Linked DNA regions of Microbispora hainanensis. The protein of the gene in region 1 interacts with the protein of each later gene in a pairwise test. Links are inferred from orthologs where the notes say so. Each region holds a gene or a part of one and is shown on either strand. Other genes may lie near its edges.

The links.
Region 2: the proteins of eno (region 1) and rpe interact in binary tests that used the Escherichia coli proteins (3 or more experiments, as listed by UniProt). The link is inferred for Microbispora hainanensis from one-to-one orthologs.

The regions. Positions count from the first base shown.
Region 1 is NZ_CP108086.1:1,133,050-1,147,153, reverse strand. Bases 537-3,326 are described here. They hold eno (phosphopyruvate hydratase), read left to right. Parts: upstream 537-1,186; coding sequence 1,187-2,467; downstream 2,468-3,326. Other genes in these bases: OHB01_RS05165 (septum formation initiator family protein), read left to right, coding at 2,653-3,114; OHB01_RS05175 (MazG family protein), read left to right, coding at 537-1,104. Also shown: more of OHB01_RS05175, read left to right, coding at 127-536; OHB01_RS05160 (DUF501 domain-containing protein), read left to right, coding at 3,388-3,930; OHB01_RS05155 (Ppx/GppA phosphatase family protein), read left to right, coding at 3,941-4,873; OHB01_RS05150 (ArsR/SmtB family transcription factor), read right to left, coding at 4,903-5,244; OHB01_RS05145 (quinone oxidoreductase family protein), read left to right, coding at 5,329-6,312; OHB01_RS05140 (PadR family transcriptional regulator), read left to right, coding at 6,367-6,696; OHB01_RS05135 (HAAS signaling domain-containing protein), read left to right, coding at 6,693-7,703; OHB01_RS05130 (cytochrome P450), read right to left, coding at 7,800-9,005; OHB01_RS05125 (uracil-DNA glycosylase), read left to right, coding at 9,143-9,946; OHB01_RS05120 (NAD(P)/FAD-dependent oxidoreductase), read left to right, coding at 10,117-11,451; OHB01_RS05110 (trypsin-like serine protease), read left to right, coding at 12,313-12,978; OHB01_RS05105 (Clp protease N-terminal domain-containing protein), read left to right, coding at 13,035-13,838; OHB01_RS05100 (asparaginase domain-containing protein), read left to right, coding at 13,835-14,104. UniProt on the Escherichia coli protein: Catalyzes the reversible conversion of 2-phosphoglycerate (2-PG) into phosphoenolpyruvate (PEP). It is essential for the degradation of carbohydrates via glycolysis.
Region 2 is NZ_CP108086.1:5,112,258-5,126,455, forward strand. What follows is about bases 5,126-8,009. They hold rpe (ribulose-phosphate 3-epimerase), read left to right. Parts: upstream 5,126-6,173; coding sequence 6,174-6,845; downstream 6,846-8,009. Other genes in these bases: OHB01_RS23920 (MFS transporter), read left to right, coding at 5,126-6,012; OHB01_RS23930 (ABC transporter ATP-binding protein), read right to left, coding at 7,141-8,009. In the rest of the region: OHB01_RS23895 (hypothetical protein), read left to right, coding at 1-213; def (peptide deformylase), read left to right, coding at 260-808; fmt (methionyl-tRNA formyltransferase), read left to right, coding at 808-1,737; OHB01_RS23910 (RsmB/NOP family class I SAM-dependent RNA methyltransferase), read left to right, coding at 2,088-3,587; OHB01_RS23915 (winged helix-turn-helix transcriptional regulator), read right to left, coding at 3,800-4,672; more of OHB01_RS23920, read left to right, coding at 4,726-5,125; more of OHB01_RS23930, read right to left, coding at 8,010-8,172; OHB01_RS23935 (ABC transporter ATP-binding protein), read right to left, coding at 8,169-9,233; OHB01_RS23940 (ABC transporter permease), read right to left, coding at 9,284-10,264; OHB01_RS23945 (ABC transporter substrate-binding protein), read right to left, coding at 10,344-12,137; OHB01_RS23950 (ABC transporter permease), read right to left, coding at 12,170-13,198; bifunctional diaminohydroxyphosphoribosylaminopyrimidine deaminase/5-amino-6-(5-phosphoribosylamino)uracil reductase RibD, read left to right, coding at 13,819-14,198. UniProt on the Escherichia coli protein: Catalyzes the reversible epimerization of D-ribulose 5-phosphate to D-xylulose 5-phosphate.

The DNA.
Region 1 (14,104 bases):
GCGTCCGCGTGGTGTGGCCACGCCGGTCTCGTGCGCCCGGGTGGTGCGGCGACGCCGGTCCCGCGTGCCCGGGTGGTGCGGCGACGCCGGGCGGGAGGGCTCGTCGGGCTTCACTAGGCTGAGTCCATGGCGTTGATCGTGGTGACCACCTCGCCCCGGGTCGCTCCCGGCCTGCTCGCGCCCGCGGCGTGGCGCGCCCTCAACCGGGGGCGGGTGCTCACCGGCACCCCGGACCACCCCTATCTGCCCTATCTCGACGAGGCCGGCGTCCAGGTCGAGGTGGTGACCCCCGACCCCGGCGCCATCGCCCGCGAGAGCCGTACGGGGACGGTGGTGTGGCTGGCCGCGCAGGACGGCGACGAGGACTTCATGCGCGCGGTCGGCCACGCCGCGATCTCCCTCGACGAGCCGCCGGAGATCGAGGTCGTCCCCGGCTCCTACGACCTGCCCGGCGCACGGCTGCTCGACCTCGTGCAGGTCATGGACCGGCTGCGCCGCGAGTGCCCGTGGGACCGCAAGCAGACCCACGAGTCGCTCGTGCCCTACCTGGTCGAAGAGGCCTACGAGGTGCTGGAGACCATCCACGAGGGCGACTTCGGCCCGCCGCTGCGCGAGGAGCTCGGCGACCTGCTGCTCCAGGTGATGTTCCACGCCCGGCTCGCCCAGGAGCGGATGGGGCCGGACGGGGACGGCTTCGACATCGACGACGTGGCGGACGGGATCGTGGAGAAGCTGGTGCGCCGCCACCCGCACGTCTTCGCGGACGTCCAGGTCTCCGGTGCCGGTGAGGTCAGCGACACCTGGGAGACCATCAAGGCGGCCGAGCGGGCCGCCAAGGGGGAGACCGGCTCGGTGCTCAGCGGCGTGCCGATGGGCCAGCCGGCCATCTCCCTGGCCGCCCAGCTCCTGCGCCGGGCCGGCGGGGTCGGGGCGCCCGGCTCCCTCGCCGGCGACCTCACGCCGTCCGCGGGCGCCCGCCTGTTCGCGCTCGTACGGGAGATCCAGGACGCGGGGCTCGATCCCGAGGCCGAGCTCAGGGCGGCGGCCAGGGAATACCGGCGGCGCGTGGAGGAGTGGGAGAGCACCCGCTCGGACACGCCGTGAACGGGACACCCTGCGCAGTACCGAGTAGTAAGGACCGATAGGCTCGGGTGGCAAACCGCCCGCCATTTTGCTAGGAGCGTTCGTGGCTGCCATCGAGGCCATCACCGCCCGCGAGATCCTCGACTCCCGTGGGAACCCCACGGTCGAGGTCGAGGTACTGCTGGACGACTACAGCACCGGCCGTGCCGCCGTTCCGAGTGGCGCCTCCACCGGTCAGTTCGAGGCCGTCGAGCTGCGCGACGGCGACAAGAAGCGTTATCTCGGCAAGGGTGTCGAGAAGGCCGTCCTCGGCGTGACCGACGAGATCGCCGACGAGCTCATCGGCTTCGACGCCGAGGAGCAGCGTCTCATCGACCAGACGATGATCGACCTGGACGGCACGCCCAACAAGGCCCGTCTCGGGGCCAACGCGATCCTCGGCATCTCGCTGGCCGTCGCCAAGGCCGCCGCCGACAGCGCCGACCTGCCCCTGTTCCGCTACGTCGGCGGGCCGAACGCGCACATCCTGCCCGTGCCGATGATGAACATCCTGAACGGCGGCGCGCACGCCGACACCAACGTGGACATCCAGGAGTTCATGATCGCGCCGATCGGCGCCGAGACGTTCTCCGAGGCCGTGCGCATGGGCGCGGAGACCTACCACACGCTCAAGAGCGTACTGAAGGAGAAGGGCTACGCCACCGGCCTGGGCGACGAGGGCGGCTTCGCGCCCAACCTGCCGTCCAACCGCGACGCGCTCGACCTGATCCTGGTCGCCATCGAGAGGGCCGGTTACACGCCGGGCCAGGACATCGCGCTCGCGCTCGACGTCGCGGCCAGCGAGTTCCACAACGACGGCGTCTACACGATCGACGGCAAGGGCGTGTCGTCCGCCGAGCTGATCTCCTTCTACGAGGACCTGGTCCGCTCCTACCCGCTGGTCTCCATCGAGGACCCGCTGAACGAGGAGGACTGGGAGGGCTGGAAGGCCATCACCGCCTCCCTCGGGACCAAGGTCCAGCTCGTGGGCGACGACCTGTTCGTCACCAACCCCGAGCGGCTCGGCCGCGGCATCGCCGAGGGCGCGGCCAACGCGCTGCTGGTGAAGGTCAACCAGATCGGCACGCTGTCGGAGACCCTCGACGCGGTCGACCTGGCCCACCGCAGCGGCTACCGCAGCATGATGAGCCACCGCTCCGGCGAGACCGAGGACACCACGATCGCCGATCTCGCCGTGGCCACCAACTGCGGCCAGATCAAGACCGGCGCCCCGGCCCGCTCGGACCGCGTGGCCAAGTACAACCAGCTCCTGCGCATCGAGGAGCTGCTGGACGACGCGGCGCGCTACGCCGGTCGCGCCGCCTTCCCGCGCTTCCAGGGCTAGCCTGCGGCGGGCCCTGCGGCAGACTCTGCGGCAGACGGGGATTCCGGCCGGACACGTTCCGGACGCCCGGTGGGGCGATGGGCGCGGCGACGCCGTGCCCAACCGGGCGTGTACGGCCGGGACGGGCGGTTAGTGTGGCCGTTGTCACCGGGCCCACGCGCTGACCGACCGGGAGGGGTGGTTTCGTGGCGGCGAAGCGGCCGCAGCTCACCGGGCGCGCGGCGATCCTCGCGGTCGTCGTGTGCGCCATCGCCATGAGCCTCGCCTACCCCGCGCGGGAGTACGTCGCCCAGCGCCGGCAGATCGCCCAGCTGGAGGCGCAGCAGGCGAACGCGCTGCGCAAGCTCCAGAACCTGGAGCAGCGGCGCAGGCGGCTGGAGGATCCGGACTACATCAAGCGCCTGGCCAAGGAACGGCTGTTCTACTGCGAGCCGGGCGCCGACTGCTACCAGGTGATCGACGAGGACACGGCGGGCACCGCCGCCGCCAAGGCGGGGACCAAGCAGCCGGAGCGTCCCGCCTGGTACGTCACTCTCTGGCGGTCGTTCGAGGCGGCCGACAAGGGGCGGCCCGCCGCACCCGCGGCGGGGCGCAGTCCCGCACCCACGGCGTCCCCGTCGGCGTCGGCGCCGCCGGCGGTGGGATGAGGGCCCCGGGATGAGGGCCTGGGATGAGGACCCCGGGATGAGGATCACGGACGCCGCCGGGAACGGCGGGGCGCGCAGTGTCAACGGCGCAGGGCGCGCAGTGTCAACGGCGCAGGGCGCGCAGTGTCAACGGCGCAGGGCGCGCAGTGTCAACAGCGCAGGGCGCACGGCGTTAAGGGCGCACAGCGTTGAGGGTGCAGGGCGCACAGAGTGAAGGGCGAGGAGATCGACGTGGCGGACGACCAGGCGGACCACGCGGGCCACACGGGCCGTGTGGACCCCGCTGACCTGGCGGCGGCGCGGGCGCAGCTCGGGCGGCAGCCGCGCGGGGTGCGGGCCGTCGCTCACCGGTGTCCCTGCGGCCTGCCCGACGTGCTGGAGACCGCGCCCCGGCTGCCCGACGGGGCGCCGTTCCCCACGCTGTTCTACCTGACCTGCCCGAAGGCCGCCTCGGCGATCGGCACGCTGGAGTCGTCCGGTCTGATGAAGAGCATGCAGGCCCGGCTCGCGGAGGACCCCGAGCTGGCCGAGGCCTACCGGGCGGCCCACGAGGACTACGTCGCCCGCCGCGACCAGGCGGCCAAGGAAGAGGGCCTGGAGCCGCTGCCGCGCGACATGCAGAGCGCCGGCGGCATGCCGGGCCGGGTCAAGTGCCTGCACGCGCTGGTGGCCCACGAGCTGGCCGCGCCGGGGGTCAACCCGTTCGGCCGGGAGGCGCTCGACGCGCTGCCCGACTGGTGGGCCGGCGGCCCCTGCGTGGTCGTTGAGAGCCCCGCAGAGCGGCCCCAGGCTACGCGGAGCACCGAGACGGACTGAGGGAACGAGCGTGAAGACGAAGCGGGTCGCGGCCATCGACTGCGGGACCAACTCGGTCCGCCTTCTCATTGCCGATATCTCCGGCGACGTCCTCACCGACGTCGAACGGCGGATGGAGATCGTCCGGCTCGGCCAGGACGTCGACCGTACGGGACGGCTCGCGCCGGAGGCCCTGGAGCGGACCTTCACGGCCATGCGCGGCTACGCCAAGCTGATCAGGGAGCACTCCCCGGACGGCCCCGTGCCGGTCCGCGTGGTCGCCACCTCGGCGACCCGTGACGCCGCCAACCGGGCCGACTTCGTCGCCGGGGTGCGCGACATCTTCGGCGTGGAGCCCGAGGTGGTGACCGGCGACGAGGAGGCGCGGCTGTCGTTCACCGGCGCGACCCGGGGCCTCGCCGGATCGGACGCCGAGACGCCCTACCTCGTGGTGGACATCGGGGGTGGTTCGACCGAGTTCGTCGTCGGCTCCCGGTCCGTCGAGGGCGCGCTGTCGGTGGACATCGGCTGTGTGCGGCTCACCGAGCGCCACCTGCGCGACGATCCGCCGAGCGCCGAGACGGTGGAGGCGGCCGTCGCCGACATCGAGGCGGCCATGGACCGGGTCGAGGAGCGCGTCCCCGTGCGTACGGCGCGGACGCTGGTCGGCCTGGCGGGCTCGGTCACCACGGTCGCCGGGATCGCGCTCGGCCTGCCCGCCTACGACCCCGCGCGCATCCACCACTCGCGCATCCCGGCCGAACGGGTCCACGAGGTGTCCGCGCGGCTGCTGCGCATGACCCACGACGAGCGGGCCGCCATCCCGGTCATGCACCCGGGCCGGGTGGACGTCATCGGCGCGGGCGCGCTCATCCTCGACCGCATAGTCCGCCGTTACGGCTTCCCCGAGGTCGTCGTCAGCGAGCACGACATCCTCGACGGCATCGCCTGGTCCCTCGCCTGAGAAAGGCCTGACGAAGGCTCGACGAAGGCTCAAGGAGCGGCGGGCTCGTTCTCGTACGCGCCGAGGATCGAGTCGAGCAGGCCCGGGAACCGGCCGTCGAGATCGGCCAGGCGCAGCGCGGTCCACCGGCGGTTGCCGTCCTCCCGCTGATGGATGACACCTGCCTCCCTGAGCACCCGGAAGTGGTGCGTGAGCGTCGACGGCGCCACATCCACCGGAAACGTGCCGCAGGGCCGTTCCGGCTCCGCGCGCAGCGTCCGCACGATCGTCATGCGTGTGGGGTCCGCCAGCGCGTGCAGGACGTCGAGCAGGTCGATCTCGGCGGCGTTCGGATGCGTCAGTGCCGACCTGCGGCGTTGGGTTCGTGGCATCTCCCCACCTTTCTCTTTCGACAACCATCGTACAACTGTGGTACGACTTTCGTAGTACGACGAACGTCGAAAAAGGAGTGGGTCATGCGGGCACTGGTGATGACGGGGCCGTCGCACGGGTCGGATCTGACCGAGATCGCGGACATGCCGGTGCCGGAGCCCGGCGCGGACGAGGTGTCCATCGACGTCTCCTTCGCGGGCGTCAACTTCATCGACGTGATGGCGCGCAGGGGAGACCCGGGCTACGTCACGGCCTGGCCGTACGTGCCGGGCAAGGAGGTGGCGGGCACCGTGCGCCGGGTGGGCCCAGGCGTCTCCGGTCTCGTGCCGGGGCAGCGGGTGGCCGCCTTCACCCCGTCCGGCGGTCTTGCCGAGGTGGCCGTGGCGTCCGCCGCTCTCACCATGCCGCTGCCGGACGGCGTGCCCTCCCCCCTCGCCGCGGCCGCCCCGCTGATGCTGACGAGCGCGTTGCTGCTGCTCACCGACGCGGCCAGGTTCGGCGCGGGAGAGAGTGTGCTCGTGCACTCCGCGAGCGGCGGCGTCGGGTCGGCCGTGGCCCGTCTGGTGCCCGCGCTCGGCGGAGGACGGCTCATCGGCACCGTGGGCCGGGCGGACAAGACCGAGGCGGCCCGGTCGGCCGGCTACGACACGGTGGTCGTCCGCGACGAGGGGGCGGGCGCCGCCATCCGGGCCGCCGCGCCCGAGGGTGTGGACGTCGTCCTCGACCCGCTCGGCGTCGAGCTGCTCGAACTCGACCTGGAGGTCACCGGGCCCGGCGGCAGGATCGTGCTGTTCGGCAACGCGGGAGGCGGTGAGGTGTCCCCGTTGCCGCCCCACCCTCGCCTGATGCGGGGCAACGTGGGGATCGTCGGCTTCAGCGCCAGCGCCCTCACCGTGAACGCGCCGCACCGGATCGCGCGGGGCCTGCGCCGCGTGCTGGACCTGGTCGCGGAGGGCCGGCTGGACGTGCCGGTGACCGTGATCGACTCTCTCGGCGAGGTGCCCGGCGTCCACCAACTGCTCGCCGACGGCCGGGGCAGCGGCAAGTACGTCGTCCGGATCGCGTGAGGGTCGCACAGAAGATCTTGCCACTATTGCGCATTGCGGAGTACCGTGCTTTGCGTGGACAGTAGCCAGCTCCTCAAAGGGGTTCTCGACCTGGCGGTCCTCGCGGTGCTCGCCGAGCGCGACAGTTACGGATACGACGTCGTACGCCGCCTGCGCGAGGCGGGGCTGGAGGACGTCGGCGACGCCTCGGTGTACGGGACGCTGCGGCGGCTCTTCAAGGCCGGAGCGCTCACCTCCTATGTGGTGGCCTCCGACGAGGGGCCGCACCGCAAGTACTACGGCCTGAACGACGTGGGCCGCTCACTCCTCCAGACCTCGGCGAAGACCTGGACGTCGTTCGCCGCCACCATGAACGACCTGCTCAAGGAGGTCGATCCGGGATGACTCCCCCAACGACGCCCCCGATGACGCCCCAGGACTACGCCGCCGCCGTACGCGCGGCGCTCGCCGATCTCCCCGCCGGGGACAGGGACGCGCTGCTGGAGGACCTGGACGAGCATCTCGCCGAGGTCGCCGCCGAGCCGGGCATGTCGCTGGAGGAGCGCCTCGGCAGCCCCGAGGCGTACGCGGCCGAGCTGCGGGCCGCCTATGGCGGGCGGCCGTCGGACGGCGGCTCCTCGTTGGGCGGGCGGCTGCGCGAGCGCGTGAGCGGTGCGGTCCGGCGCGTCCACACGCGGCTGCTCGTGCTCCCGCCCTACCGGCAGGCCGCCGCCTTCGCCCCGGAGCTGCGCCCCGCCTGGTGGGTGCTGCGGGGCTACGCGATCGCGCTCGCCGTGCTCGCGCCGATCAGCGCCCCCGGGCTGATCCCCGGCGACATCCCCGCCTGGGTGTTCACGCTCGCGGTCGTCTGGGGATCGGTGTGGCTGGGCCGGCGGGGCCGCGCGCGAGCGTCGCGCTGGGGCCGCGTGCTGCTGCTCGGAGCCAACCTGGTGGCCGCGGTGCTCGTGATCACGGCGATGGCCGACGTGCCGGGCACGCCGTCGCGCGACGTGGCCTTCGACTACGGCTCCCGGCCGGAGGGCCTGGGCGTGCGGGTGGAGAACGTGTCCTCCTTCGGCGGGGAGGTCACCAACATCTTCCCGTACGCGGCGGACGGGACGCCGCTGCACGACGTCCGGCTCTACGACCAGGACGGCGACCCGATCATGCTGGATCCGGGCTTCGACCAGGAGATCGTCATCCCCTGCGACGGGGAGCCGCCCATCCGCAACGCCTACCCGCTGCCGCTGCGGCCCTCGGACGACCGTCCCGGACGGGCCGCCCGTGGACCGGCCGCCCGTGGGCTGGAGCCCACGTGCACGCCCACCACCCCGGCGCCCACGGACACCGCGACGCCTTCCGCGTCGCCGTCGCCATCTTCCGAGCCGTCGGCCACGCCGTCCCGCCGATAGTCCCGGCTGCGCCCCGTCCAGTCTCAGCCGTCCCGGCTCCGGCCGTAAGGTCCGAGCCGTAAGGTCCGAGCCGTACGGCCGGAGCCGGGCGGGGCGTCAGCCGTGCAGGCGGACGGGCAGCGAGAACAGTCCGCGCATGATGGCGCTGGGCCACCAGCGCAGCTCGGCGGGGTCGGCGGCGAGGGCCAGATCGGGGAAGCGTTCGAGCACCCGGCCGATCGCGGCCTCCCCCTCCACCTTGGCCAGGGCCGCGCCGACGCAATAGTGGGGCCCCCGGCCGAAGGCGAGGTGCGGTTCGCCGACCCGGCCGGGGGAGAACGCGTCCGGGTCGGCGAACGCCGCCGGGTCCCGGTTGGCCGCGAGCAGCGAGACGAGGATGGGCTCGCCGGGCAGCATCTCCTGGCCGCCGATCACCACGGGCTCGGTGGGAAAGCGCCAGGTGGCGTTCCGTACGGGACCGTCGTAACGCAGCATCTCGTCGATGAAGTCCGGCAGCCGGGAGAGATCGGCGCGCAGGACCGCCGCCTGGGCGGGGTGCCGCAGCAGCGCGAGCAGGCCGTTGCCGATCAGCGCCACGGTCGTCTCGTGGCCCGCGATCAGCAGCAGGAACGCGGTGGAGGTCAGCTCGTCCTTGTCGATCTCGCCCTGGTTGGACCGGCGTACGAGATCGGTGAGCAGGTCGTCGCCCGGCCGGGAGCGCTTGAGCTCGACCAGGTCGGCCAGGAAGATCTCCAGGGCGTCGGTGGCGCGGGCGATCTCCTCCACCTCGGACGCCGCCGCCGAGTCGATGACAGAGGCGTGCCGGTGGAAGGTGGCCCGGTCCTCCTCGGGCACGCCGAGCAGGTCGCAGATGATCGTGATCGGCAGGGGATAGGCGAGACCGGAGATCAGGTCCGTCTCCGGGCCGTCGAGGCGGTCGAGCAGCGCGTCGGTCACCTCCAGCGCCCGCGTCCGCAGCCCCGCCATCCGCCGGGGGGTGAAGGCCCCGCTCACCAGCCGCCGCAGCCGCGCGTGGTCGGCGCCGTCGGCGTTGATCATGTGGCGGGCGAGCCCGGGCCGGTGGTCCAGAGGCAGGCCGAGAGAGGCGGCCCGCCATTCGGGCGAGCCGGCCGCCGGGTCCTTGGCGAGGGCGGGATGGGTCAGCGCGGTCACGGCGTCCTCGTACCGCGTGACCAGCCATGCCTCGCAGCCGGGCAGCGGCACGCGGGTCACCGGCGCGTTCCGGCGCAGCCAGTCGTAGGCGGGGTAGGGATCGGCGTCGAACGCCGGGCCGAACAGCGGGGGGCATGAGTCGATGGACACGGGCCCTACGTACCCATCTCCGGCACGACGGAAAAGATCGGAATCTTTCCCGGCATGACCGCTTCGTGACACGCGCCGGTGCCGCGAAGCCCGCTTCCCGGCGGACGCACATTTTCTGACCTGGCACGATCGGTGTCATGAGCTTCGTTCCTCCCGGTTCCGGCCGGCCGGGTGACCCCGCGTCCCCGGACACCCCCGTCGCCCACGACGCCCACGAGGTCGCCAAACTGGCCGCGGAGAGCCGTACGCTGGCCGAACTGACCGCCAGGCAGTCGGTGTGCCGCGCCTGCCCGCGCCTCGTCAAGTGGCGGGAGGAGGTCGCCGACGTCAAACGGCGGGCGTTCGCCGATGAGACCTACTGGGGACGCCCGATCGCGGGCTGGGGCGACGAGGCGCCGCACACGCTCATCGTCGGGCTCGCGCCCGCCGCGCACGGCGGCAACAGAACCGGCCGGATCTTCACCGGCGACCGCAGCGGCGACTGGCTGTTCGCGTCGCTGTACCGCACCGGGTTCGCCGTGCAGGAGACCAGCGTCCACGCGGGCGACGGGCAGCGGCTGATCGGCGCTCGGATGATGGCGGCGGTCCGGTGCGCCCCGCCCGCCAACAAGCCCACCCCGGAGGAGCGCGACACCTGCCTCCCCTGGCTCGCCAGGGAGCTCGCGCTCGTGGCGGGCACGACCCGGGTGATCGTGGCACTCGGCGGTTTCGCCTGGCAGGCGGTGTGGCCCGCGCTGCGCGAGGCCGGGTTCACGCTGCCGCGCCGCAGGCCGCCGTTCGGTCACGCGGTGGAGGTGCCGCTCTCCTACGGCGAGGCACCGGTCACGCTCATCGGCTGCTACCACCCGAGCCAGCAGAACACCTTCACCGGCCGGGTCACCGCGGACATGCTCGACGCGGTCTTCGCCCGCGCCGCCGCACTGGGCAAGGCGACCTTGTGAACCATTTCACGAGTGTGAAGTCGATCACTTCGGGAAGATTGCAGGAATTTTTCCAAGAAATGACGTCAAGAGATGACGGAGTGGGGAAAATCACTGGACCTTCGGCCCTGGCGGAATGGTGCGGTTGCCAATCCGTGACGTAAGCTTGTGAATGCTTTCACAAGGAGGGCATCGTGGCAGACCGCAACTGGAAGCACGTCGTCATCGTCGGCGGTGGATACGTGGGCCTCTACACGGCTCTGCGGCTCCAGCGCACGCTCCGCCGTGAGCTGCGCAACGGCAGCGTGCGGATCACGCTGATCGACCCGCAGTCGTACATGACCTACCAGCCGTTCCTCCCCGAGGCGGCGGCCGGCAACATCTCGCCGCGCCACGTCGTGGCCCCGCTGCGCCGGGTGCTGCCCAAGGTGCGCATCCTCAACGGCAAGGTCTCCAAGGTGCACCACGAGGCGCGCACGCTGACCTTCGAGCCCGCCGCGGGCCAGTCCCGTGAGATCGAGTACGACGTCGTCGTCATGGCGGCCGGCTCGATCTCGCGTACGCTGCCGATCCCCGGCCTGGAGGACGCGGCCATCGGCTTCAAGACCGTCGGCGAGGCCATCGCGCTGCGCAACCGGGTGCTGGCCCTCCTCGACCGCGCTGAGTCGAGCGACGATGAGGACGTGCGCCGCCGCGCGCTGACCTTCGTCGTGGTCGGCGGCGGCTTCGCGGGCATCGAGGCCCTCGCCGAGCTCGAAGACATGACCGACGACGCGGTCAACTACTACCCGAGCATCGACAAGAAGGACCTGCGCTGGGTCCTGATCGAGGCGTCCGACCGCATCCTGCCGGAGGTCGGCCCAGAGATGGGCGAGTGGACCGCCGAGCAGCTGCGCGAGCGCGGCATCGAGCTCAAGATGAAGACGTTCCTCCAGTCGTGCGAGGGCGGTCTGGTCAAGACCTCCGACGGCGACGAGTTCGAGTCGGCCACGATCGTGTGGACCGCCGGCGTGAAGCCGAGCCCGATCGTCAACTCCACCGACCTGCCGCTCGACGAGCGCGGCCGGATCAAGACCACCACGCGCCTGACCGTCGCGGGCGTCAAGGGCGCCTTTGCCGCCGGTGACATCGCGGGCGTGCCCGACGTGACCAACCCCGGACAGTACTGCGCGCCCAACGCCCAGCACGCCGTACGGCAGGCGAAGGTCCTCGGCGACAACATCACGGCCTACCTGCGCGGGCAGAAGCTGGCGGACTACCGGCACAAGTACGCCGGGTCGGTCGCCGGGCTCGGCCTCTACCGGGGCGTCGCGAACGTCTACGGCGTGAAGCTGCGCGGCTTCCCCGCCTGGTTCATGCACCGCACCTACCACCTGTCGCGGGTCCCCACGGTCAACCGGAAGGTCCGCGTGGTGATGGACTGGACGCTCTCGCTGTTCTTCAAGCGGGAGACGATCTCCCTCGGCGAGATCGAGCACCCGCGCGACGAGTTCCGGGCGGCCGCGAAGAGCGGCGTCAAGCACTGATCCGCCCGGCGCGGACGGCTCGGCGGACGACCTCGGAACACGCACACGGCCCGGCGGCCCACCCGCCGGGCCGTCGCGTCTTCCTGTGCTCTGACATGCTGGTGTGGTGGACGGGGGAGAAGGTGCGGACGGTCTCCAGGACCTTGACCGGCCGGCTCCCAGGCGTGCCGTTCACGCGCTGTGGAAAGGGGGACAAGCCGCGTAAGACGTAACTTGCTTACAGAGGAGTGATCCGTGACATATGATCGCGGCGCCCCCGTAGCCCAATGGCAGAGGCAAGCCCCTTAAAAGGGCTGTGGTGTGGGTTCGAGTCCCACCGGGGGCACAGAGCGCCGCCTCGACCAATCAGCCCCGTGACCTGGGGGAGCGCGGTCACGGGCCGATCGTAGCTGTTCCGGTTGACTACGGCCGAACGCGAACGTCCACGGGAAGCCGTGCCCCCGGCATGCCCGTGGTGTGCCCGCGACATCACTCCTCGCCCAGCCCGCCGGCGCTGCACCCCTGTGGATCCCGCCCGCGCCGGGTTCCGCCGTGTGGTCGGCGGAGGAGTGGGACGGCCTCTCGGGCTCTCTTGCCGGGCACGAGCCACTTGCGATTCGGATGCCGAGGTAAGCGGCTCGGGCCGCTCAGTCTTTTGACTAGTGGGGTGGGAGTCGCCCGTGGGGCGAGCGTGCGGGAAGTCCTGATCTGGCGGCCGGTAGATTTTTCTCGTCCTATTTGTCATAGAGAGTCCATGCTCGGATACATTCGGGCATGCGTTTTGTCCTTTTTGTCATGGTTCTGGTGGGTTTGGTGGTCGGTATCGCCTTGCCCGCGTCGGCCATCACCCATGGCTCGGCAGACAATGGCGATCACCCGGAAGTGGGCGCCCTCATCGGGAATGAGCCGGAGAGCGACGGCACGTGGGCGTACTGCACCGGCACCCTCATCTCGCCGAACGTCTTCCTCACGGCCGCCCACTGCGGGCACAAGGGCCAGAAGACCGCCCGGGTCTCCTTCGCCGACCACTACCAGCCCGGCGAGAAGCTCTACACCGGTCGCTTCGTGCCCGACTCGCGATACAAGGGCGACGCCTACGATCTGGCGGTCGTGATCTTCCCGGCGCCCGTCGAGGGCATCGCGCCGGCCAAGCTGCCCTCGCTGGGCCTGCTCGACCAGCTCAAGGCCGACGGCACCCTGCAGACCGCGCGCTTCACCCCGGTCGGGTACGGCTCGGTGGAGCCCACGAAGAAGCGGGACGGGAACGGATGGCGCTACCACTACACCGACACGCGCAGCCAGACCTCGATCTCCTTCAAGCGCCTGGGCGCCAGGTGGCTCGACCTGATGCCGTCCTCGCGTGACGAGGGTGGAACCTGCTACGGCGACTCCGGCGGCCCCAACTTCCTGGGCGGCCCCGACTCGAACCTGCTCGTGGCCACGACGATCAGCGGCGTGGACGACGCCTGCAAGACGACCAACGTCGACTACCGGCTGGACATCCCCGAGGTGCGGGCGTTCCTCGGCAAGTACGTCACGCTCCCCTGACGCCGCTTTCGCGGTTGGGGGTAGATATATAACCCCAATGGGGGTATGAATGATGCATGCCTAAGATCAACGTGTACCTGCCGGATGATCTGGCGGAGGCGGTCAAGGACGCGGCGCTTCCGGTGTCCGCGATCTGCCAGCGGGCGCTGGAGCAGGCGGTCCGCCGCGTGAGCGCCATCCGCGAGAGCATCCTCGGCGACTTCGAGATCGACGACCCCCGGTTGTCGCACTTCACGCCCAGGACCCGCGCCGTCTTCCGGCTGGCGCTGGAACAGGCCCGGGCCGAGAACGCCGCCGGCATCGGCACCGAGCACCTGCTCGCCGCGATGCTGGCCGAGGGGCGGAACCTCGCCCTGCATGTGCTGCGGGCCATGGAGGTCGAGCCCGCTCTGATCGAGCGCGACCTCACGGCCCGCCGCCCGTCCGCACCCACCGGCCCGAACGAGTCCGGGGACGAGGGGACGCCGAAGGGCCCGAGCCGGTTCGACGCGCATGCGGCCAACGCCCTCGAACTGGCGGTCACCGAGGCCCATGCCCTGGGGCACAACTACATCGGGTGCGAGCACCTGCTGCTCGGCCTGGTCGCCGAGCCCGACGGCATCGGCGGGCAGGTGCTGCGCGAGCGGGGCGCCGAGCCACGCCTCACGCGGCGCGCGGTCGTGGCGGCGCTCGCAGGCTACGTCCACCTCCGAGCCCAGGCACAGGACGCCTCCGCGTCCCAGAGCACGGCCCAGGCTTCTTCTCAGAGCGCCGTGCAGGCGGTGGCGGCGGTCGTCCGTCAGGAAATCGCTCCGCTCATGCGGCGCATCGAGCGGCTCGAACAGCACGCCGGAGTCGCCGCCGAGGACGGCGCGGCGTGAGCGGACGCGTGCTGCTGGTGGCGACGGGCGACGTCATGGCGTACGCCCGTCGCACGGGCCGCCCGGGGCTCGCGACGGCCGCCGACCTGCTGGCGGCCATCCCCGGGAATCCCGGCGTGGAGGTCGTGACCGAGGACGTGCAGGCCGAGCCGAGCTGGGACACCTCGGCCTCCACCATGCTGCGGCTGGCCCGGCGGGTGCGTACGGCCCTGCTGGACGAGGGGTTCGACGGCGTGGTCGTCACCCACGGCCTGGACACGATCGAG
Region 2 (14,198 bases), 4.0 Mb from region 1 along the record:
CTCGCCGCCCTGCTCTACATCGGCGCCCCGGTCGACTCGGTGGCCCACTTCGACCTCCTCGGGGAGGACCTGCTGACGCTGGTGCCCCAGATGGGCCGGGTCGACCACCCCGACGCTCTCGCGGTGCTGGAGATGCTCGGCAGGCACCACCCCGACCCGCTGATCGCGAAGACCGCCAGGAAGACGGCGATGAAGGTGCGTTCGCGCCCGTAGACTGGGGTGATCCTCCTCGTGTACGTGACGTGAACGGAGTCAACCCTTGGCCATTCAGCCGATCCGCCTGTTCGGCGACCCGGTGCTGCGCACCCCTGCCGAGCCGGTGGTCGACTTCGACAAGGAACTGCGCAAGCTCGTCAAGGACCTGACCGACACCATGATGGACGCGCCGGGCGCCGGCCTGGCCGCGCCGCAGATCGGCGTCGGCCTGCGCGTGTTCACCTACTACGTCGACGAGCAGCTCGGGCACCTCATCAACCCCGATCTCGACCTCGGCGGCGAGATCGACGAGGAGGGCGAGGAGGGCTGCCTGTCCTTCCCCGGCCTGACCTTCCCGACGCCCCGCGCGATCAGAGCGGTGGCCAAGGGCTATAACATGCACGGCGAGCCGGTGACGATCGAGGGCACCGACCTCATGGCGCGCTGCTTCCAGCACGAGACCGACCACCTCGACGGCGTGCTGTTCATCGACCGCCTCGACCCCAAGCAGCGCAAGCTCGCGATGAAGGCGATCCGCGAGGCCGAGTGGAGCGGCCTGTCGGCGCCGGTGGTGAAGGTCTCGCCGCACGCCACGCAGGGAAGGGCCCTGTAGTGCGCCTGGTCTTCGCCGGCACGCCCGACACCGCGCTCCCGTCGCTGCGCGCCCTGCTGGACTCGCCCCGTCACGAGGTGGCGGCCGTGGTGACCCGGCCCGATGCGCAGTCCGGCCGTGGCCGCAAGGTGCATCCCAGCCCGGTGGCGCAGCTCGCCGAGGAGTCGGGGATCGAGGTGCTCAAGCCGGCGAAGGCCGGAGACCCGGAGTTCCTCGACCGGCTGAGGGCGATCGGCCCCGACTGCTGCCCCGTGGTCGCGTACGGCGCCCTGCTGCCGCAGGCGGCGCTCGACATCCCCCCGCAGGGGTGGATCAACCTGCACTTCTCCGTGCTGCCCGCCTGGCGCGGCGCGGCGCCCGTGCAGCACGCCGTGCTGCACGGCGACGACGTCACCGGCGCCTCGACCTTCCGCATCGTGAAGGAGCTGGACGCGGGGCCGGTGTTCGGCGTGCTCACCGAGCGGATCCGGCCCGGCGACACGAGCGGGGCACTGCTGGCCCGGCTCGCGGACGCCGGCGCGGGGCTGCTGCTCGCCACGCTCGACGGGGTAGAGGACGGCACGCTGGAGGCGCGCCCGCAGCCCGCGGACGGCGTCAGCCTGGCCCCGAAGATCACGGTCGAGGACGCCAGGATCGACTGGACCGCGCCCGCGATGCGGGTCGACCGGCTGGTGCGGGCCTGCACTCCGGCTCCCGGCGCGTGGGCCGAGTTCCGCGGCCAGCGGGTCAAGATCGGGCCGGTGCGGCTCGCGCCCGACGCGGGCAAGCTCGCCCCCGGCGAGATCGCGGCCACGCGGAAGTCCGTCCTCGTCGGGACCGGCACCCACCCGGTGGAGCTCGGCGAGGTGCAGCCGCAGGGCAAGCGCCAGATGACCGCGGCCGAATGGGGGCGCGGCGTCCGGTTCGCGGATGGTGAGACCCTGGTCTGAACGGCCCCGCCCGCCACGGCCCCGGCATCGTTCCGGGAGACGCCCGGCAGGCAGTGGAATCCGCCGCCGAGCCGGAACCGTCCCGGTGGCCGGAACCAGGGCTGGCCGACCGGGCCGGCGGAACTAGGGCCGGCGGAACTAGGGCCGGCGGATCGGTGAGGGACAGGACCGAGGGCGGTAGCGCCGCACGTGCCTCCATCGAACGGGGCGGTGTCTAAGGTGACAGCGCCGAAGATGACAGGGCCGCGGAGGGCGGAGTAAGAGCGGCGGCATCTCAGGGTGAACAGGGTCGTGGCAGTGGTCGTGGCAGTGGTCGTGGCAGTGGTTGTGGCAGGGTCGAGGGTGACACCGTGAAGCAGGGCAGAGGGCAGGGCGGCGGCGCACGGCGTGGCCAGGGGAGCGGCCAGGGCGGCGGCCCGGGAGGCGACTCAGGACAGGCCCGCCCGGGACGCGGCGGCAGGCCGGGACGCGGCGGGCAGGCCGCGCACGCGGCGAAGGCCGGGCAGCCGAGGCAGGGCCGCGGACGCCCGCCCCGCGACGAGGCGCGCAACGCCGCCTACGACCTGATGCGGGCCGTCGACGAGCGCGACGCGTACGCCAACCTGCTCATGCCGACCCTGCTGCGGCAGCGGCGGATCACCGGCCGTGACGCGGCCCTCGCCACCGAGCTGGCGTACGGCACGCTGCGCGGCCTGGGGACCTACGACGAGGTCATCGCCGCGTGCAGCGACCGGCCGCCGGAGGAGGTGGACCCGCCGCTGCTCGACGCGGTGCGGCTCGGCGTCCACCAGCTTCTGCGCACCCGGATCCCGCCCCACGCGGCGGTCAGCGCGACCATCGACCTCGTGCGGCTGCGTGTCGGGCCGGGCCCGTCCCGCTACGCCAACGCCGTGCTGCGCAAGGTCGCGGGCCGCACGCTGGAGCAGTGGCTGGAGATCGTCGCACCGCCGCGTGACCAGGACCCGATCGGCAACCTGGCGATCGCCTACAGCCACCCGCGCTGGATCGTCACCGCCCTGCGCGACGCGGTCGGCGGCGACGTGGACGAGACGGCCGCGCTGCTGGAGGCCGACAACGAGCGGCCCCGCGTGGCGCTGGTGGCGCGGCCGGGCCGGGCCACGGTGGACGAGCTGGTCGCGGCGGGCGCCGAGCGGGCCGCCTACTCGCCGTACGCCGCCTATCTGCCGGAGGGCGACCCGGGCTCGCTTCCCGCGGTGGGGGAGGCGCGGGCCGCGGTGCAGGACGAGGCCAGCCAGCTCGTGGCGCTCGCGCTGACCCGTGTGCCGCTCGACCAGGACTTCACCTGGCTGGACATGTGCGCGGGCCCGGGCGGCAAGGCCGGGCTGCTCGACGCGGTGGCGGCCCAGCGCGGCGCCCGGCTGCTCGGCGCCGACGTGCAGTATCACCGGGCTCGGCTGGTGTGGGGCACCACCCGCGAGGCGAAGGTGATCACGGCGGACGGCACCCGGCCCGCCTGGCGGCCGGGCGTGTTCGACCGGGTGATGCTCGACGCCCCCTGCACCGGGCTCGGCGCCCTGCGCAGGCGTCCGGAGGCCCGCTGGCGGCGCGACCCCCGGAGCATCCCCGAGCTGACCGCGCTGCAGCGGCGGCTGCTCGGCTCGGCGCTGGAGGCCGTCCGGCCGGGCGGTGTCGTTGCGTACGTCACCTGCTCGCCGCACCTGGCCGAGACCCGCGCGATGGTGGAGGACGTGCGCGACCGCGTGGAGGTGCTGGACGCCCGCGCGTTCCTGCCGGAGGTGCCCGGTCTCGGCGACGGCCCGTACGCGCAGTTCTGGCCGCACCGGCACGGCACGGACGCGATGTTCCTCGCGCTGCTGCGCCGCACCTGACGGTCCCGCCGCAACGGCCCACAGCCGAACCGCCCACAGCCGCAACCGCCCACAGAGGAGACCACCCACAGAGACCACCCGCGGAGGAGACCACCCGCGGAGCCGGGCGTCTCCCGGGCGACGGTGAAGCGCAGGCGCGCGTCAGGCGGCCGGCGCGCGGGCCGCAGTCATCGGCCCGCGTACGCGCGGCTGATTGCGGGCGGCGGTGGATGTCATCGATCGCGGACGAGGGCGAGCATCTCGTCCACGGAACCGGCCGGATCGTTGATCGGGAACTGCACCGCCCGGATGATCCCGCCGGGGTCGGCCAGCAGCGTGAGGCGCTTGAAGCGGTCGACGCCGGCCGTCCGGAAGGTCGGCAGCAGCAGCCCTGCGGCGAGCCTGCTGTCCTGGTCGGACAGCAGGGGATAGGGCAACGTCGCATGCTCGACGAAGGCGGCCAGCTGGTCGGGCCGCTGCGTGCTCACGCCCCGGACCGCGGCGCCTGCCGCCTCGAAGCCGGCATGCCGTGACGCGTAGGTGAGCGCCTCCAGGGTGCATCCCTTCGTCCCCGGGATGTCGGTCCAGCCGGGCGGGTAGCCCTGGGTGCCCGGGGCGAAGGCACCGGGGAAGAAGAACAGCACGGTCCAGACGCCCGGCGCGACGGGCGTGACCGGCTCGCCGTCGTGGCGATCCAGCACGACGTCCGGCACCTTCCGGCCGACCAGATCGTGCACGCGGCGGCTTTCGGCGGACCCGTCCTCGCTGGTCGCGGTCAGCGCCCCGTCGCCCATCACATGCCTGGTGCCCCAGTCCTGCAGTGCGATGAGCGCCGGCAGCAGGCCCTCGCCCTTCGCGGTCAGCACGTAGTCGTAACGCGGCGGGTGCTCGGAATAGGGCCGCTTCTCCAGCACCCCGTGGTCGACGAGCCCGGCCAGGCGTTCGGCCAGCGCCCGGCGGCTGACGCCGAGCTCACGCTGAAGACCGTCGAAGCGGGTGATGCCGCCCGCGATGTCGCGAACGATCAGGAACGTCCACCAGTCGCCGATCACGCCGAGGGCCTGCGCGATACCGCAGTCGGAGTCGGGTAGATCCGCGCGCTTCACGCGCTCCAGTATAGTGCGTTTCAGATTGGAACTGACTGAGGAGAGGCGCGGGGATGGGAATGGACAGCGGAGGCGGGGCGGCCGTCTTCTGGCGGTGGTGGACGGCCGGCACGGTCAGCGCGGTCGGCTCGGCGGTCGGCGCGGTGGCGCTGCCGCTGACGGCCCTGACGGTGCTCGACGCCTCCGCGTTCGAGATGGGCCTGATCGCCGCCGCCGGTTACGTCGCCTGGATCGTGATCGGCCTGCCCGCCGGGGTGGTGGTGCAGCGGCTCCCCATGCGACGGGTGCAGGTCGGCGCCGACCTGGCCCGTGCGGCGGCGATCGTCTCCATCCCGCTGGCCTGGTGGTCCGACCGGCTGACGGTCGCCCAGCTCGTGATCGTGGCCCTCGTGACGAGCTTCGCGAACGTCGTCTTCGACGTCGCCAACTCGACCTTTCTGCCGTCGATCGTGAGCAGGGAGCAGTTGCAGTCGCGCAACAGCCTGACGTCGGGCACCCATGCCGCCACCCAGCTCGGCGGGCCGTCGGCGGGCGGCATCGTCGTCCAGGTGCTCGGGGCGGTGCCCACCCTCCTCGTCGACGCGGCCGGCTACCTCGTCTCGGCCCTGCTGCTGCGGACCCTGCCGGAACGCCGCGCACAGGCCCCCGACCGCTGGCCGCCGATGCGCGAGATGATCGGCGAAGGCTGGCGTTTCGTCGCGCGCCACCCGGTCATGGGCCCGTGCATGTGGGCCGCCACCGCGGCCAACGCGGTCTGCGGGGCACAGCAGGCGCTCTACGCGTTGTATCTCGTACGCGAGCTGCACGCCGCGCCCGGCCTCGTCGGCCTGCTGCTGGCGGCGGACGGCGTCGGCTCGCTGATCGGCGCGGCCCTGACGAACCGGGTCACGGCCAGGCTCGGCACCGCCCGGGCCCTGATCGTCGCCGGCTTCGCCGCGGTCGCCGGGGCGCTCGTCATTCCCCTCGGCGCCGGCTGGCCGGGCTTCGCCGCCTTCGCCGTGGGCAACGTGGTGTTCGCCGCCGGCATCGTGACGTTCAGCGTGGTGACCCGCACCTATCGGCAGATCGCCAGCCCGCCCGGCCTGCTGTCCCGGGTGATGGCCACGGTGCGCTTCGTCTCCTGGGGCGCGATCCCGGTCGGAGGCCTGGTCGCCGGAGCGGTCGCCGGGATGCTCGGCGGCCGGATCACGTTGCTGATCTTCGTCGTCCCGGCCGTCTGCATTCCGCTGGTGCTGCTGGCCTCACCGATCCGGCGCCTGCGCGACCTCACCGACTATCGGCGGAGCGGCGACTCCACCGGCCCGCCCGCGCATCGGCGGCAGCTCGCCGCCGAAGCCTGAGCGGGCACCCGCGCCCTGCCATCGGGGACGACGGGGCCGTCGGGGTCGTCGGGGTCGTCGGGGCCGTCGGGGTCGTCGGGGTCGTCGGGGTCGTCGGGGTCGCCGGGGTTGCCGGGGGAAGGAGCGGGACGGAGGTCCCGGCGAAATAGACTGCAGGCACTATGGCCGTTCAGATCTCGCCCAGCATCCTGTCCGCGGACTTCGCCCGCCTCGCCGACGAGGCCGCACGCGTCAAGGACGTCGCCGACTGGCTCCACGTCGACGTCATGGACTATCACTTCGTGCCGAACCTGACGCTCGGCCTGCCGGTCGTCGAGTCGCTGCTGAAGACCACCTCGACGCCGATCGACTGCCACCTCATGATCCAGGACCCGGATCGATGGGCGCCGGACTACGCGGAGGCGGGCGCGGCCAGTGTGACGATCCACGCCGAGGCGGCCAAGGCCGCCGTGCGCACGCTGCGGGCGATCCGCGCCGCCGGGGCCAGGGCAGGTCTGGCGTTGAACCCGGCGACCGCCGTCGAGGGGTACGAGGACCTGCTGCCCGAGATCGACATGATGCTCGTCATGACCGTCGAGCCGGGCTTCGGCGGGCAGCGCTTCCTCGACATCGTGCTGCCGAAGCTGTCGCGGGCCCGGGCGCTGATCGACAAGTACGGCGGCGAGGTGTGGCTCCAGGTCGACGGCGGTGTCTCCGCGGAGACGATCGAGCGCTGTGCCGAGGCCGGGGCCGACGTCTTCGTGGCGGGCAACGCCGTCTACGGCTCCGACGACCCCGCCCGCGCCGTCCAGGAGCTCAGGAGCCTCGCCGAACGGGCCGCCCCGCCCGCCTGAACGCCCCCGCCCGCCTGAACGGCCCCGCCCGCCTGAACGGCCCCGCCCGGCCCGTCGCCGAGCACACGGCAGGCACCTGCGCGTCGGCGCCTCCGGGGCCGGAATCCTGCGCCGCAGGGCGGCTGACGGCGGTGGCCGTCACCGCTTCGGGCGTCCCCGGGGGACAGCGGCGCCGACCACCGGGCCACGCCGCCGGTGCCGCATCCGTACGGCAGGGCAGCGGGCGTACATCGGACGAAACGACGACGGGCGCGACCCCCGAGGGGGCCGCGCCCGTCGCGCGTGCCGGGAAGCGTCAGGCGAGGGCGGGGTCGAGGACCACGTCCTCGCCCTGCGTGGTGGGCGCCTCGGGGAAGTGGCAGGCGGTCAGGTGACCCTCGCGGTTGCCGCTGAGCCTGACCAGGGGCGGCACCTCGGTGGCGCACTTGTCCTGGGCCTTCCAGCAGCGCGTGCGGAACCGGCAGCCGGACGGCGGGTTGATCGGCGACGGGACGTCGCCGGCCAGGCGGATGCGCTCGCGCGGCTCGCTCGACACGTCCGGCTCCGGCACGGCCGACAGCAGGGCGTGCGTGTACGGATGCCGGGGCCGCTCGTAGATCGACTCGCGGTCGCCCACCTCGACGATCTTGCCGAGGTACATGACGGCGACGCGCTGCGAGAAGTGCCGGACGATCGCGAGGTCGTGCGCGATGAACAGGAACGCGATGCCGAGGTCGCGCTGCAGTTGCTGCAGCAGGTTGACCACCTGGGCCTGGATGGAGACGTCCAGTGCCGAGACCGGCTCGTCGGCGATGATGAGCTTGGGGTCGAGCGCCAGGGCCCGGGCGATCCCGATGCGCTGCCGCTGGCCGCCGGAGAACTCGTGCGGGAAGCGGTTGTAGTGCTCGGGGTTGAGGCCGACGATCTCCAGCAGTTCCTGGACCCGCTTCTTGCGCCCGCCGGGCGGGTTGATGTCGTTGACCTCCATCGGCCCGCGGATGATCGTGCCGACGGTGTGGCGCGGGTTGAGCGAGCTGTAGGGATCCTGGAAGATCATCTGGATCTCGGACCGGATCGGCTTGAGCTGCCGGCGCGAGTGGTGGCTGATGTCCTGGCCCCGATAGAGGATCTTGCCGGAGGTGGGTTCGAGGAGGCGCGCCGCCAGGCGGCCGCTGGTGGACTTGCCGCAGCCCGACTCGCCCACCAGGCCGACGGTCTCGCCCTCGCCGACCGTGAGGTCGATGCCGTCCACGGCGTGGACGGCCCCCACCTGGCGCTTGATCAGCGCACCGCCCCGCACGGGGAAGTGCTTGACCAGGTCCTTGAGCTCCAGCAGCGTCTCGTTCATGCGTGGTCCTCGGTCTTCGCGGTGCGGAGCTCCCTCTTCTGCTCCAGCGTGAGGTAGCAGGCGTCGCCGTGCCCGGTCTCCGGGGAGATCGACGGCCGCTGGCCGAAGCACAGCTCCGGCCCGGCGAGCTTCGTGTAGTCGCAGCGCGGGTGGAAGGGGCAGCCGGACGGCGGGTTCAGCAGGCTCGGGGGAGTGCCGCGCACCGGCATCAGCGGGACGTCGACGGGCGCGTTCAGGCGCGGCATCGACGACAACAGGCCCCACGTGTAGGGGTGCTGCGGCTCGCGCAGCACCTCGCGGACGGTGCCGCGCTCGGCTGCCCGCCCGGCGTACATGACCATGACGTTGTCGGCGGTGCCGGCCACCACGCCGAGGTCGTGGGTGATCAGGATGATCGCGGTGCCGAACTGCTGCTGGAGTTCCTTGAGCAGGTCGAGGATCTGCGCCTGCACGGTCACGTCGAGCGCGGTCGTCGGCTCGTCGGCGATGAGCAGGTCGGGGTCGCACACCAGCGCCATCGCGATCATCGCGCGCTGGCGCATGCCGCCGGAGAACTCGTGCGGGTAGCTGTCCACGCGACGCTCCGGCTGCGGGATGCCCACCCGGCGGAGCATCTCGATGGCCCGGTCGCGGGCCTCCTTCTTGCTCGCGCCCTTGTGCTTGCGGTAGACCTCGCCGATCTGCCGGCCGATCGTGTGGAACGGCGACAGCGCGGTCAGCGGGTCCTGGAAGATCATCGCGACGCGGTTGCCGCGGAGCTGCTCCATCGTGGTGCGGTCCGCCGAGATCAGCTCCTGGTCCTCCAGCCAGATCTCCCCGCTGATCTTCGTGTGTGCGGGGTCGTGCAGGCCGAGGATGGCGAGGTTGGTCACCGACTTGCCCGATCCGGACTCGCCGACGATGCCGAGCGTGGTGCCCTTCTCCAGATCGAAGGACAGGCCGTCGACGGCGTGCACGATGCCGTCCTCGGTGCTGAACTCGACGCTCAGGTCGCGGACGGACAGGAACGGCCCGGGGCCGCGCGAGGTCCCCGGCTCGCTGCTCCACGACACGGTGGTCACTTGCTGCTCCAGTTCCCGGTTCGACTTGGTAGGGCGTTGGTAGGGCGGGCTCAGGTCAGGCGGACCCGCGGGTCGATGAACGCGTAGAGCACGTCCACCACGATGTTCAGCAGGACGATCGCCGCCGCGCCCACGATGGTCACGCCGAGCAGCATCGGCAGGTCGGTGTTCTGCACGGCGCGTACGGCGAGCTCGCCGATGCCGTGGAGGCTGAACGTCTGCTCGGTGATGATCGCGCCGCCCAGGAGCGTTGCGAGGTCGACACCGAAGATCGTGACGATGGGGATCATCGCGCCGCGCCAGGCGAAGCGGAAGAAGACCGCCTTGTTCGACATGCCCTTGGCGCGGGCCGTACGGACGTAGTCCTCGGTGAGCTGCTCGACCATCTGCGAACGGGTCATGCGGGTGTAGTTGGCGGTGAAGATGATCGACAACACCACCCACGGCAGCAGCAGGTGGGTGAACCAGTCCAACGGGTTCTCGGTGATCGGCACGTACGACGGGCGGGGGATCAGCTGCAGGGTGTCCACGAGGTAGAACGCCAGCAGCGGCCCGACGAAGTAGATCTGGAGCGAGGCTCCGACGACCGACGAGGCGCTCGCGATCTTGTCGAGCGGCTGCCCGACCTTCCAGGCCGCGATCATGCCGGTCATGATGCCGAACGCCAGGATGACCACCGACGCGCCCAGGGTGAGCGACAGCGTCACCGGGAAGCGGTCGACGATGGCGCCGAAGACGGGCTCCTGGGTGGCGAAGGAGTAGCCGAGGCAGGGCGCCGGGCACTCGCCGAACTGGACGAACTCGCGGCCGGTGAAGATGCCCGCCAGCCAGTGCCAGTACTGCACGAAGAGCGGCTCGTCCATGCCCAGGTTGTGCCGGATCAGCGCCAGTGTCTCGGGCTGGCAGATCTTGCCGCAGAACGCCCGGGCAGGGTCACGCGGGACGGCGTAGAAGAGGTAGAACGTGATCGCGCTGATGATCATCAGGATCACGAGGGCGCCGGCGACGCGGCGTACCAGATAGCTGGTCATGGTCTCGCACTTGCTCCTGCGGGCGGGACGGGCCTGGGGCCCGCCGCCCCGGCGAAGGGGCGGCGGACCCTGGTTGCTGCTACTTCACGTAGATGTCGAGGGCCGACTGCTCACCCTCGATCGGGTCGAACTTGACCCCGCCGAGGCCCGAGCCGTACAGACCGAAGTAGGTCTGGTAGAACTCGGGGACGATCGCGGCCTGGTCCATGATCTGCCGGTCGATCGCGGCCCACGCCTTGCCGGCCTCGACCGGGTCGCTGATCGCGTTGGCCTTGTCGATGGCGTCGTTGATCTCCGGCACGTTGAGGTGCGTGTAGTTCGGCTGGTTGTCGGAGATCAGCCGGCCGTCGTACTGCGGCTGGATCGCGGTCGATCCGGTCGGCCAGTCGGCCGCCCAGCCGCCCCAGTAGATGTCGTACTTGTTGTCCACCGGGCCGATGGCGTCGTAGTACGTCGTCGGGTTGAGGGGCTTGGCCACCACGTTGAAGCCGGCCTTGGTCAGCGCCTCCTTGATGGCGACGGTGACCTTCTCCTGGACCGGCGTCTGGTTGTAGGCGTAGACGACGGTCGGGTTCGGGGTGCCCGACTTGGCGAGCAGCGCCTTGGCCGCCTCGGGGTCGCCCTCGGGCTTGGCGAGCTTGTTGTACAGGTCGAACTGCTCGTAGCCGAGGACCGTCGGGCTCATGACCGTCGTGGCGATCTTGCCGGCCGCGATCTCGCCGCCCTCGAGCTGCTGGATCTGCTTGGACGGCCAGGCCGTGATGATGGCCTTGCGGACGTTGACGTCGGTGATCCGCTTGGTGTTGATGTTGTAGAAGGTCGTGAACGGCGTCAGGCCCTGCAGCGACCGCTTCATCAGCTCGGGGTTGCCCAGCACCTCCTGGACCCGCTCGGGGGCGACCGGGTTGTGGAAGGTGAACGCCTGCTTGTCGGTGCCGGTGTCGGCCATGAAGCGCTCGGTGGTCTGCTGCGCCTGCAGGCCGAACTCCATGTGGAACTTGTCCGGGTACGCGTGCCGGATGGGGTCGGTCTTCGGGTCCCAGTTCGGGTTGCGCTCCAGGTCCAGCGACTTGTCCGTGATGTGGCTCACGATCTTGTACGGACCCGAGGAGAACGGCTGCTTGTCGTACTTCTGCTTCGTGTCGTGCGCCTTGGGCACGGCGCCGTAGCCGGTCATGGCCACGGTGAAGTTGAAGTCCGGGTGTTCCCCGTTGAGGTGGAAGACCACCGTCTTGTCGTCCGGAGTCTCGATCGTGTCGAGCTCCTTGCCGTCGTACGGGCCCTTGTACTGGTCGCGGAACGGCTTCTTCGGGTCCGGGACCAGCCACGTCTCGGCGTAGTCCGGGCCCTCGGTGATGAAGTCGGCGAACAGGCGCTCGAAGCTGTACTTGATGTCAGCGGAGGTGATCGGCGAGCCGTCCTCCCACTTCAGGCCGTCCTTGAGCGTGAACTTCCACGTCTTGCCGTTGTCGGTGGTGGTGCCGGTGTCGGTCGCCAGGTCGCCGACGAGCTTGATGTTGCCCGAGTCGTCGTGCTTGTACGCGGTGAGCTGGCGGGTGAACAGGTGGGACACCGAGGAGTTGTAGTTCACGTAGACGCGGCCCGGGTCCAGGTGGCTGAAGTCGTCCCGGTCGATCATGTAGACCGTGCCGCCGGACTTGGCGCCCGGAACCTCGGGGGCGGGGCCGGTGGAGTCGGCCGCGGTGCCGACCGAGATGGCGCTGACGGCCTTGTTCTCCAGCGGCTTCTGCGAGGTGCCCGCAGCGCCCTGGGGTGCCGCGCCGCCCCCGCCCTTGGCGCAGCCGGCGAGGGCGAGCGCGCCCACCGCGAGCACGGCCGTCATCGAGGCGATCCGCCTGCTATGCGATCTCATGTGGTCCTTCCTATGGGGGAGAGCGCGTGTGGTCAGCGCTTTGTCTTGGGGTCGAAGGCGTCGCGAATGGAGTCCCCGAGCAGGTTGAAGGCGACCACGAAGATCAGCATCGAGACGCCGGGGAACAGGAGGTAGGTCACGTCGGAGTGGTAGACGTTCACTCCCACCTGGAACATCCGGCCCCAGTCGGGGGTGGGCTCCGTCATGCCGACGCCCAGGAAGCCGAGACCGGCCTCGGCGCCCACGTACAGCGGGAGCGCGAGCGTGGACTGGATGATGATCGGAGTCCAGAGGTTGGGCAGAAGCTCTTTGAAGATCACCCTGAACGGCGACGCGCCGGTGACGCGGGCGGCCTCGACGAACTCGCGCGCCCGCAGCGACAGCACCTGTGCGCGGAGCAACCGGGCGATCGTGGCCCAGCCGAGGACGGTGAGGACGACGCAGATGGACACGTAGCGCAGCCAGACGGGCGTCTCCTCCTCGGGCAGCACGATCGCGGCCTCGACGACCGGCAGGAACACGATCAGGAAGAGCTGCGAGGGGAAGGCGAGCAGCGTGTCGATGACCCGCCCGATCACGTAGTCGGTCTTGCCGCCGAGGTAGCCGGAGGTGATGCCCATCGCGACGCCGATGATGGTGGTGATCACCGTCACGACGAGGGCGATGCTCAGCGAGGTGCGGATGCCGTACACGAGCTGCGTGAACACGTCGCGACCCAGGCCGGGCTCCAGGCCGAACCAGAAGTCGCCGCTGATGCCGCCGTTGGGCGCGATCGGGTAGCCGAAGTCGTTCAGCAGGCCGGGCTGGTTCTGCCCGTAGGTCGTGTACGGATCCTTGCCGTACAGCGCGGAGATCACGGGAGCCAGCAACGCGATCAGGAAGAACGCGAGCACGATGATGGCCGATGCCACGCCCGTTTTGTCGCGCCGGAAGCGGCGCCACATGAGCTGGCCGGGCGAGCGGCCGACGACGGCGGGACCGGAACCGGCCGTGCCCGCGGCGTCCGCGGCGTCCGCGGACTCCGCGCCGGCGTCGGTCGCGGTCGAGGAGGGGAACGTCATGGTGCGGTGCTCCCGGATGGACCATTAACGATCGGAAGAGATCCGACTATAGGGAACCCTGGCAACTAATTTTGCGGGGGTCAATCACTTGAGGCGGGTAGTTCGCCGCTTGCTTGCTTCGTTGTGCAAAGTAAATCACCTTGTGTCCTGCGACCGCATTGACCTCGTTATACGTGGCGCGGAACACTACTTATTACACAAATCCTTTTGTGTCACAGCTTTGTGACACAACTCGCACACCGCTGAGACGAAACGCAACTGCTAAGCGTGTGCCGCAGATCACCCCAATCCCACCTTCGGGCCACGAGCCGGGCACGGCTACACTGACGGGTAGCAGAGCAGCGTGCTCCGGGGTCGGTGTAATTCCGAACCGGCGGTGACATCCCTGCCCCCAGGGGTGAAGTCCGCGACCCGGCCGAAGCCATCGGCCGGTGGACCTGGTGAGATTCCAGGACCGACGGTGAAAGTCCGGATGGGAGGAAGCGCGCGAACGGGCGGTCGTGGTGCCGCCGGGCGGCCGTGTGGCCGCGCCGGAGCGAGGCCGTCCGTGCAGATGATGCGAGGCCGCATCCCGAACAACCCCGGGGCCCGCCGTAGACAACGGCGAGAGGAAGACCGGGGTGACCTCACGGGACATCCTTCACATGCGGCGCGCGATCGCGCTCGCCGCCCGGGGACTGGGCGGCACCAGTCCCAACCCCGTCGTCGGCTGTGTGATCCTCGATCCGTCGGGCGAGGTCGCGGGCGAGGGCTTCCACGCCTACGCCGGAGGGCCGCACGCCGAGGTCGTGGCGCTGCGCGAGGCCGGCGAACGGGCCAGGGGCGGCACGGCCTACGTGACGCTGGAGCCCTGCAACCACACCGGCAGGACCGGCCCCTGCTCCGCCGCCCTCCTCAAGGCGGGCGTGGCCCGGGTCGTCGTCGCCGTCTCCGATCCCAACCCGAAGGCCGCGGGCGGCGCCGCCGTCCTGCGGGAGCACGGCGTGGTGGTGGACGAGGG